DNA from 2 places in the Shewanella sp. P1-14-1 genome. Region 1 is predicted to be linked to the other one. Evidence: predicted binding sites of a transcription regulator. Region 1 holds the regulator's gene; the other holds the start of a gene.
The links. Region 1 encodes MetJ, which represses methionine synthesis genes. Its sites were predicted from a motif close to TAGACGTCTAGACGTCTA; they were not measured.

Region 1 (5,797 bases):
TATCAGGTAATATTTATATCAATTGTGTGGGTGGTTTTTTAGGGGAAGACATTATCGTTCCCTTAGTGAATGACTTTATCCAACTATATCCCGATATCACTATAGATCTCGATTTCAGTAGCCAACGAGTCGACTTAATTGAAGATCATTTTGATGTGGTATTTAGAATGGGGGATTTATCGGATTCAGGATTAATAGCACGAAAGCTTATTGATATTAAAAACTGTACCTTGGCGTCACCTGCCTACCTTGAAAGATATGGACAGCCGACACATCCGAGCCAACTCAATAAGTATGCTTGTATCGTTGGTTCGATTAATCATTGGCGTTTTAGTCAACAGGGAGCTGTGAAAGAGCATATTGATGTTGCGATTAAAGGTAAGTTTCGGTGTAAAAATGGCCGAGCAATGAAGATTAGCGCATTAGCTGGTAATGGTATCGTCAGGTTGCCATATTTATATTGTCATCAAGAGATACAAACTGAGAAATTAGTCGAAGTATTTACAGATTGGCAAATACCCGACACACCGTTTTATGTGCTTTATCACAAGGACAAATTTCAACCTGAGCGCCTGAAAAAATTTATACAGTTTACCCATGAAGGTTTCAAATCTTATCTGCCTGATTTATAAAAATTTAGTCAATGCAGTTAGTTGAAACAAGGTAAAAATGAAAATTTAGTTTGCTGATATGACATCCTTTTTTGATTATTTCTACTATCTTTATTAAACAATAAAAATAGGAAAACTGGGATGCTATCAAGACTAGCGCTACCTTTCTGTTTACTCTTGCTTGCCAACAATGTGCAAGCTAGCGGGCTTTATTTTGAAGCTCGCAGCGACAGTATGGGCGGTACTGGTGTTGCTGCCTCTAATCGAGTTGGCGCTAGTTTCATTAATCCTGCTTTATTGGCCATTCTTACTCCACATAACACCTATACCAATGATGAAATCAACAAGACCCAAGCATTTTCTTTATTACTGCCAACAGTTGGCGCGGAAGGTTCTGATAGCGATAATATGATTGATAAGTTTGATTCGTTAAAGGACTCTTATGATGGCCTTGAAACGGCAATCAATAACGGTGACTCCGCCGAGGTTGAAGCCTTTCGAGACGACTTAGTGTTAGATTTAGAATCACTCAAAGGCAATGTGGCGAATGTATCAGCAGGAATTGGTGCAGCTTTGGTGATACCAAATCAACGTATGCCGATGGCGGTTTTTTATAAAAGTTATATTGACGCAGTGGGTGTGGCCGATATTGCCCAGTCAGACATTGATACTTTGAACGTGCTTGACCCTAATAACCCGCCAACTGAAATCACTGACCTAGATTCTCAAGGCGTCGTGCTAGCTGGTAGTGTGACTGATTTTGGTGTGGCACTCAGCTTTCCTTTGTCGATTGTAAATATGCCTGTCAGGGTAGGGGTTTCACCGAAGTTTCAACGAATTGATACTTACCATTACTCAGTTAATGCTAACAATTTCGACGCTGATGATTTTGATGACGACAAATATCGTAACGATGAAAATCTCTTTAATTTGGACGTTGGTGTCGCATTTGAACCTATTGAAAAATTAACTATTGGGCTATCTGCCAGAAACTTATTCAGTCAAACCGTCAAAACGGTTGAAGCGCAAGGACGAGAGTTTCACTACCAAGTGGAACCATTAATTACCGCAGGCGCTGCCTACGATTGGTCATCGGTAACCTTGACCACAGATATTGATTTAGTCGACCAAACCCGATTTAAAGAGTTTGATCCTGTGCAGTATTGGCGTGTAGGCGGTGAGCTAAAAGCCACTGATTGGCTCTCGTTGAGAATGGGTTATCGACATGACTTAAAAGACAACAGTGTTGATATATATTCATTTGGTACAGGTTTTGCGATTGGGCAAGCATTTAAGTTAGACATGAGTGGTAGCTATGGTGAAGATGACGCCGTAGGGGCAGTATTACAAACCTCTTACCACTTTTGAGTGTTGACTTAGCAGATCGTCAGCGACTTTAATTATGGCGTGATTAACTGATAGATAAAGCTAACGTTGACTTAATTGTTAGCACGATCGCACTCAGGCCACACAGCACTAATGTTGCCATTCTGGTTTTTTCTTTGTCGACTTTATTGGTTAGCTTTCCTGCCACTAGGCTACCCAAAAACACCGACGGCAATAACATCAATGAAAGCCAAATATGTTTTAGCTCAACGAGTCCCGCCACAATGAGTATTAACATCGCAATCATAGAACTAAAGACAAAAAATATAGATAAGGCTGCACGAAACTGTGGTGCGTCTTTTCCGGCAAGTAATATTGCTAGAGGTGGGCCACCAATTGCAGCGATATTGCCAAATACTCCTGATAAAACCCCTGCTATAAACAAAGTGATCTTATTTACTGGTGCGGTAATTTTATAGATGCTAAGAATGACTGCAGCAGCCACAATAAAGGCTATCGCTAGCCCTAATACTGCTTGTGGGGCAAAAATTAATAATCCAGCACCAAGAAAACCACCAGGGACTCGACCGAGCAAGGCGTATTGTAAGCCATTAAACTTGAGCGGGGTTCGCTCTCGCAATAACGTTATTAATGCAATGGAAAATCCACATGCAATAACTGGAACAGGAACAAGTTGAGGGTCAATAATGTAAAGCAGTGGACTGGCGACCACAGCTAAGCCAAAACCTATTAGCCCCTGAGTTAGTGCGCCCAGAAATATGATAACCGATGCAAGCATCAAGGTTTGCGGATCGATAAATGCCATTCTGTGCTCGTTGACTTAATTAAGGTCGGTGCAAATTTGGTGCGACAAATTTATGCGAATAGAAATGCAGAATAAAATTGAGCTTACATAAAAGTAAGCTCAATAGCGGTTATTCGTCTAAATCTTCCCACTCGATGCCCATTTTATCCATGAGAGCTTTAGCCTCACTTGGAATGCTATCTGGGCCTTCTTTAGATAAATCTTCATCGTTAGGGAGTGGTTGACCAGTATATGCGTGCAAAAATGCTTCACATAATAGTTCACTGTTAGTGGCATGACGTAAGTTATTCACCTGACGACGAGTACGCTCATCAGTTAGTACTTTAAGCACTTTTAACGGAATGGATACCGTAATTTTTTTAACTTGTTCGTTTTTTTTGCCATGTTCGGCATATGGGCTGATATAGTCGCCATTCCATTCAGTCATTAACTCACCTTTATACGATAGATTCGTGGCAGATTTTAACTGCTTATTTATTACAGTCAAATTATTGCTGCTATTCTATAACGAATGCAAATAGATTTCTTTATGTTTAGACGTCTAAACGTCTAATATGTGTTGACGATCTAACTTTGCTTAGGTACATTTAGCCATCTAGACATCTCTACGGTGTGTACTCTATAGTGTGTCAATCTTGAGGAGCTTACAATGAAAAAACATCGCGCAGCTACATTAGCAGTTCGCCAAGGTATCGAATCTGATACTCAGTATGGCGCGGTAGTCCCGCCGATTTATCTTTCAACAAATTATTCATTTGATGGACACACCAACCCAAGGGAATTCGACTATAGCCGCTCAGGTAATCCGACTCGTTGTGTACTAGGAGAGGCAATCGCTAAACTAGAAAATGGCGCGACAGGGATTGTAACTTGTACAGGAATGGCCGCGATTACCTTAGTGACCAGTTTACTTGGGCCTGATGACTTAATCGTGGTACCGCATGATTGTTATGGTGGTAGTTACCGACTGTTCACAAATCTTGCCAACAAAGGCCAATTTAAATTATTGGTTGTTGATCAAACTGACGAGAAAGCACTCACTGAAGCGATAGCGCAAAAGCCTAAAATGGTCTGGTTAGAAACACCTTCGAACCCACTTTTGCGAGTTGTGGATATTAAAGCCATCGTTGAAGCAAGCCATGCTGTTGATGCACTTGTTGTTGTCGACAATACTTTTTTATCTCCAATTTTACAGCAGCCATTAGAACTTGGTGCTGATATCGTGATGCACTCAACGACTAAATACATTAATGGCCACAGTGATGTTGTTGGCGGCGCCGTTGTCGCTAAAGATGCAGAGCTTGGTGAGCTATTACATTGGTGGTCAAATACCTTAGGGCTAACAGGTTCTGCATTTGACAGTTACTTAACACTGCGTGGTATTAGAACTTTAGCCGTGCGGATCCGTGAGCACCAAACTAATGCTCAGCGTGTGATTGACGTGCTGCAATCTAGTGATGTCGTTGAAAAAGTGTACTATCCCGGTTTAAAAGACCATCCAGGTCACGATATTGCTGCCAAACAGCAAAAAGGCTTTGGTGCTATGTTAAGTTTTGAGCTTAAAGGTGGCGAAGCAGAAGTGGTTGCCTTTTTAAATGCATTATCGATTTTCAGTGTTGCTGAAAGCTTAGGCGGAGTGGAAAGCTTAGTTGCCGTCCCAGCAACAATGACCCACAGAGCAATGGTGCCTGAAGCACGTTATGAGGCTGGTATTAAAGATACATTACTGAGACTATCTGTCGGGATTGAAGACGCAGAAGATTTAGTGAATGACATCAATGCCGGGCTCGCAGCAGTTGCCGCATTATAGTTCCTTGTCAGTCAGCGTTTTGCACAAAAGTTTAGTGGTTTAAGGAGTACAAAATGACCCGCAGTCATTTACATAAGTTTGGTGGTTCAAGTCTTGCTGATGCAGATTGTTATCGCCGTGTCGCCCATATTTTGTTGACTCATGGAAACTGCGACGATCTTGTCGTCGTGTCAGCTGCGGGAAAAAGCACTAACTTTTTATACAAGCTGTTGTCGCTTCGGGAAACGGGCGAATTATGGCAAGAAGAATTACAAGTTCTCATCAGCTACCAGCAAAACTTAATTGAGCAGCTGCTCTCTAACGAACAAGCCCGAGATTTACGTGAGCGTCTATCAACGGATAAGGCGCAACTGATCAGCCTGTTATCACTTGAACAGCGCAATGAATTCGAATTAAACCAAGTGCTCAGCTTTGGTGAACGTTGGTCTGCGCGCTTAATGGCTGCGCTTTTACGTGAATCAGGTGTTGCTGCAATCAATGTTGATGCTTGTTCAATTCTCGTTGCTGACGAAGGCTTAGTTCCTAATATTCGATTAGCGCAATCACGTGAAAAAGTGCAAGCACTGCTTGAAGCACATCCCAATGAGCGATTAGTCATTACTGGTTTTATTTGCGCTAACCAGCAAGGTGATACTCTGTTACTTGGACGAAATGGCTCTGATTACAGCGCAACCTTAATTGCGAGCTTAGCAGATATAGAACGAGTAACTATTTGGACTGATGTTGAAGGGGTGTTTAATGCAGACCCGAATAAAATCAATGATGCCAAGTTACTCAATAGTATGTCATTGGCGGAAGCGGATAGATTGGCTCATTTAGGTTCTCCTGTCCTTCACAGCAGGACATTACAACCGTTATTTGATACCAATGTCAGTTTGGCTGTTCGTTCTAGCTATGCATCTCATACTGATTTTACCTTGATTGCGCCGCAAAGCTCTTCGGCAAGTGCGCCGGTTGTAACGAGTTTAAATGAGGTCGTACTGTTTAAAATTAAGCTGCAATCACCAACAGAGAACCTGATTGAATTATTAGCGCAACAGGGGATCCTTCCTTTAGCTCATTGGACATCTGCCCACCATAAAGTTGAACTTGCTTTTACTGTTGAAAATCAAAAGCAAGTGCACACCTTACTTGAATTACACGCCCAAGCGCTTAATGTCAGTGATATTCATGTGAGCGATGAACTTGGATTAGTCGCCTTGGTTAGCGCTGATGCCGAGCACT
Region 2 (5,797 bases), on a different contig from region 1:
AGTAAATCCCACAGCAAGCCTTTTTCTGTATGATCTGGGCAAGCTGGGTAACCTGGAGCTGGGCGAATGCCTTTGTATTTTTCACGGATGAGGGCTTCGTTATCTAACACTTCATCTGCTGCGTAACCCCAAAATTCTTTACGTACACGTTCATGCATACGCTCGGCAAAGGCTTCGGCTAAACGGTCAGCTAAACATTTGAGCATAATCGCGTTGTAGTCATCATGGTTTGCTTCAAAGCGTGCCACATGTTCGTCGATACCGTGACCTGCGGTTACCGCAAAGCCGCCCATGTAATCGGCCACACCTGACTCTTTTGGCGCAACAAAGTCGGACAAACAGAAGTTGTCATTGCCTACACGTTCAAGCTGCATACGTAAGTGATGAGTGGTCATTTCAACTTCGGTGCGAGTCTCGTCTGTGTAAAGCTCAATGTCGTCATGGTTGACGGTGTTTGCAGGGAATAAGCCGATGACGGCTTTGGCCGTGAGCCACTTTTCACTGATGATGGTTTCAAGCATGGCTTTGCCATCTTTATAGAGTTTACGGGCTTCTTCACCGACGACTTTATCATCAAGAATGTCTGGGAAGCGGCCGTGTAGCTCCCAGCTTCGGAAAAACGGGGTCCAGTCGATACGATCAACTAAGTCTTCTAATGGGTAGTCATCAAATACTTGACGACCTAATACATTAGGTTTGAATGGTGTGTAGTTATCCCAATCATGCTGGCAGCGGTTTTCACGGGCAGCGGCAATTGACACTATGGTTTTACGCTTGGTTTGTGATAAGCGTTTTTCTCGCATCATGTCGTATTCGTTATACGCTTCATCAATAGTAGCTTGGCGTGTGTCATTACTGATAAGTTTAGACACCATAGGCACGGCGCGAGACGCATCAGCAATGTAAATCGCTCCTGTTGGTGAGTGTGGGGCAATTTTTACGGCGGTATGAATTTTTGAGCAAGTGGCGCCGCCAATGATGGATGGAATGGTTAAACCTGCTTTATGGAAGGCTTTAACGTTATGCACCATTTCATCAAGGCTTGGGGTAATCAGTCCCGACATGCCAATAATATCAACGTTTTCAGCAATGGCGACTTCGATGATTTTCTCAACGGGTACCATTACGCCTAAATCAATCACCTCATAACCATTACAAGCTAATACCACACCAACGATATTTTTACCGATATCGTGCACATCGCCTTTAACGGTCACCATGAGGATTTTACCGTTGGATTGACCTTCCACTTTTTCGGCTTCAATAAATGGGTTTAAATAGGCCACGGCTTTTTTCATCACGCGGGCGGATTTCACCACTTGCGGCAAGAACATTTTACCTGCGCCGAATAAGTCACCGACGACATTCATACCATTCATTAATGGCCCTTCGATCACATCCAGTGGACGGACTGCTTGTAGGCGTGCTTCTTCAGTGTCTTGGTCAATAAATTCGGTAATCCCTTTTACTAAGGCGTGGGATAAGCGCTCCTCAACAGGCCAACCTCGCCATGCTAAATCTTCTTTTTTCGCGACTTGCTTACCGTCACCACGAAACTTTTCAGCGACATCAAGCAGTTGTTCTGTATTGGTTGAATCAGCAACGGGGCAAGGTAAGTTTTGCACCACGTTTTCAACTTTTTCTTTAAGCTCAGGGTCGATATCATCATAAATGGCTAATTGACCCGCGTTAACAATCCCCATGTCCATACCTGCTTGAATCGCATGGTATAAAAACACCGCGTGTATGGCTTCACGCACTGGGTTGTTGCCACGGAACGAGAAAGACACATTCGATACACCGCCAGAGATCATCGCATAGGGTAACGTGGCTTTGATGTCTTTAATCGACTCAATAAAGTCGACAGCGTAATTGTCGTGCTCTTCAATTCCGGTGGCAATCGCAAAAATATTAGGGTCAAAAATAATGTCTTCAGGTGGAAAGCCAACCACATCAACTAATACACGATAAGCACGCGTACAAATTTCAGTTTTACGGGCTCGGGTATCGGCCTGGCCGTCTTCATCAAAGGCCATGACAATGGCAGCTGCGCCATAGCGTTTCACTAAGGTGGCTTGTTTGATAAAGGCTGCTTCGCCTTCTTTCATTGAAATTGAGTTAACAATGGATTTGCCTTGTACGCATTTAAGGCCTGCTTCAATGACATCCCATTTAGATGAGTCAATCATGATAGGCACACGAGAAATGTCTGGCTCTGAGGCGATTAAGTTTAAGAACTTTTTCATTGACTCTGCGCCATCAAGCATGCCTTCATCCATGTTGACGTCGATGATTTGCGCGCCGTTTTCAACTTGCTCGCGTACCACATCTAAGGCTTCTTCAAACTTTTCTTCTTTAATTAAACGTAAGAATTTAGCAGAGCCTGTGACATTCGCGCGCTCGCCAACGTTAACAAATAATGAGTCACCATCGATGGTTAACGGTTCAAGCCCAGATAAACGACACGCAACAGGGATGTCGGGGATAGTGCGAGGCGCGTGGGTGATAACGGCATCACGAATCGCGCTGATATGTGCTGGTGTGCTACCACAACACCCGCCAACAATATTCAGCATGCCTTCTGCTGCCCAGTCGATAATAACTTCGGCCATCTCTTCTGGCGTTTCATCGTAACCGCCAAATTCATTCGGCAGACCGGCATTGGGATGCGCTGAGACATGACATTCTGCAATGCGAGATAATTCTTCTACGTATGGACGTAACTCTTTAGGGCCTAATGCACAGTTAAGGCCAATAGAAATCGGTTTGATGTGGCGCAGTGAGTTATAAAAGCCTTCAGTGGTTTGTCCGGTTAATGTCCGGCCTGAGGCATCGGTAATCGTGCCTGATATCATTACTGGCAGGCGATCGCCTAAAGTATCAAACACGGTTTCAATGGCAAATAGGGCGGCTTTGGCATTGAGAGTATCAAAGATGGTTTCTACCATAATGATATCTGCGCCACCTTCAATTAATGCAGTGGTGGATTCGACATAGGCATCAACAAGCTCATCGAAACTGACATTACGAAAACTGGGATCATTCACATCTGGGCTAATCGAACAAGTACGGTTGGTTGGCCCTAGAACACCTGCAACATAACGTTTAATGCCTGTTTGTGCTTCTACTTCGTCAGCGGCGTCGCGGGCAACTCTAGCGCCTTCGAGGTTGATTTCAGCCGACAAGCTTTGCATGTCGTAATCAGCCATCGCAATGGTCGTGGCGTTAAAGGTATTGGTTTCAATAATGTCAGCGCCCGCTAACATGTATTTAGTGTGAATGTCTTTAATGATTTGGCGCTGGCTTAGTACCAACATGTCATTATTGCCTTTCACATCGCAATGCCAGTCTTTGAAGCGCTCGCCACGGTAATCTTCTTCTTCCAATTTATAGTCTTGGATCATTGTCCCCATGGCACCATCGAGGATCACGATACGCTCTTTTAGCGTATTGGTAAGTTGTTCAAGAACCTGACTGTAGGAAGTCGACTTCGCCATATTTGAGTACCTTTATTGCTATGCTAGCAGTTGCTATTAGCTATTTCTTATTATGTGAATATTCGAAACTTGAGAAATTAGCATACCTTGTTTTGCACTATATAAAAGGCGGCCTAAGTCAAACTCGCTTCGTAAAAGTATTCAGCATTAATATTTGTTTGGACATTTAAACGTATAGACGTCCATAATACGTGAAGTTTGTTTCCAAGAGCAAGTGTCAGAATGCACTAACTCAGTCCAGTATGATGAATAATGCTGAACTTGGTGCAGATAAAAGGTTTTGTGAACGGTGAACGTGCAGGAATGTATAAAAAGGGAGCCTAGAGTGACTAGATTATCACACGCTAAGATAGTATTACTGCGACACGGACAATGTGAAGGCGGCAATATATTGCGTGGAAAAACGGATGTTAATTTGAGCGAACTCGGTGCGGCTACGATGCTAAATCGTATTAAGCAGATTGATTTTGTGCCTCATTTTCCGAAAGTAAGCTTGATAAGCTCACCTTTACAACGCTGCCAGCATTTTACTCATGGGTTATTTACTGAGTTAAATACTGCTAACACTGCCTTAAGTGAAATGAATGATGAGGCTCATCAGTCAGTCAACACGCCATTACCTGCGGTGCAGTTGATGCCTGAGTTGGCCGAAATTGATTTTGGTGACTGGGATGGGGTGTCATTTGATTCTTTATACGAACAGTTTGGCGATAAGATTAATCAATACTGGGACAATCCTTGGCAGCATACACCACCGAATGCAGAGTCGATGAGTGAATTTGAAACGCGTGTCGCATCTGGTTTTAACAAGGTGTGTCAGCAATTACGTCAAGTGGCGAACAGCCCTGAGCTTAAAGGTAACAGCCCTGAGCTTAAAGGTAACAGTCCTGAGCTTCACGTAAATCGTTCTGAGTTAGCAAAAAATGCCCCTGAACCTTTGGCTATTATCGTCACTCATGGTGGTGTCATACGCACCATCATTGCTTTGGTGCTTGGTCTTGAACAATGCCAAGGCATATATAACACCTTATCCATTGATTACGCCGCGACGGTTTCTATTTCAGTTTTTTGGGCAGATGAAAGCAGCGAGCCTAAGTTTCAACTTCATTGGTCTGCATAGAGTCAATAATAGGGGGCGCATCAGCGCGTTTTTGCTGAACAAGCCCTTAATTTAGCGTACAATCTTTACATACTTTTTTACGTGTTATCTTAATCTGTAAGAAAGCATAAAATAGGTCGCGATAGCGGATGGATTATTGTCGCTATCGTTTAAGTATAAATAAAGTTAATCTGTTTTGTCATACTAACGGATGAATAGGGAATCATGGTTCAATTTGACTCAAGGTCAGATTGATTAGCATGAACTGTACCCGCAACTGTAATGTTATTTTTTACAAATAACTAAGTCAGATACCTAGCTTTTTTATGATGGTTCACAGCCTTTTACGCACTGCATTTATTCACTATCCAGTGCCTTTAATCAACCTGAGCGGGTGACTCAGGCGGAGAATTCATGTTTTATACCACTGTAATACATGGCGCTGCATTAGATTGCATTGCGTTTATGTGTCAGAACCTAGTTAGATTAGGTCATTGCTTGTCAGGTAACGTCGCATTAGATGCTCAACGCGTCAGTGTGTGTGCTTTACGTATTAAGTCTGCTTTTCTGGCGACGGCTTCATGACTCAAAATCAGCAGCAACGAGATGGCTCAATGGGTGAGGCGCTTAAGGTGGCTCGACTTTATTGGTCAGTGCAACAACAGGCGATTCTTTCCAATGTCAGCTTTTCACTGCAACAAGGTGAAATGCTGGGACTGATTGGTCCAAATGGCGCAGGCAAGTCCAGTTTATTGCGCTGCTTGTATCGTTATATCTCACCAGATAGAGGCCAGATCACCTTGTTTGGTGAAGATATTAGCCGCATCAGCCAAAAGCATTTAGCGACAAAAGTTGCTGTCGTTCAACAAGAGACTCCGCATTATTTTGCAATGAGCTGTGAACAAATCGTGGCAATGGGATTAACGCCTCATAAAGGGCTATTTGAAACAGATACTCAAGCTGATAAACATAATGTGATGCAAGCGTTAGATAAGGTCGGTTTGGCGTTAAAAGCAAGCCAACAATATGAACAGCTTTCTGGAGGCGAAAAGCAGCGTGCACTTATTGCCAGAGCTATTGTACAAAAACCGCAGTTGTTAATCCTTGATGAGCCAACAAATCATTTAGATATTCGTTATCAGATCCAAATTTTAGAATTGGTGCGCCAGTTGGGGATCAGTGTTATAGCGTCAATTCACGA

Region 2: metH (methionine synthase) is a predicted target of MetJ. The motif match lies at 3,665-3,682, and genes of this name have one in related genera.

What each region holds. Positions count from the first base shown of each region.
Region 1 is NZ_LKTL01000001.1:283,845-289,641, reverse strand. Features, by position in the region: gene AN944_RS01120 (LysR family transcriptional regulator) at 1-632, shown strand, start outside; gene AN944_RS01115 (conjugal transfer protein TraF) at 753-1,979, shown strand; gene AN944_RS01110 (sulfite exporter TauE/SafE family protein) at 2,023-2,763, opposite strand; gene metJ (met regulon transcriptional regulator MetJ) at 2,873-3,190, opposite strand; gene metB (cystathionine gamma-synthase) at 3,413-4,573, shown strand; gene AN944_RS01095 (bifunctional aspartate kinase/homoserine dehydrogenase II) at 4,627-5,797, shown strand, end outside.
Region 2 is NZ_LKTL01000006.1:6,286-12,082, forward strand. Features, by position in the region: gene metH (methionine synthase) at 1-3,497, opposite strand, end outside; gene AN944_RS05630 (histidine phosphatase family protein) at 3,823-4,617, shown strand; gene AN944_RS21620 (hypothetical protein) at 5,011-5,181, shown strand; gene AN944_RS05635 (ABC transporter ATP-binding protein) at 5,178-5,797, shown strand, end outside.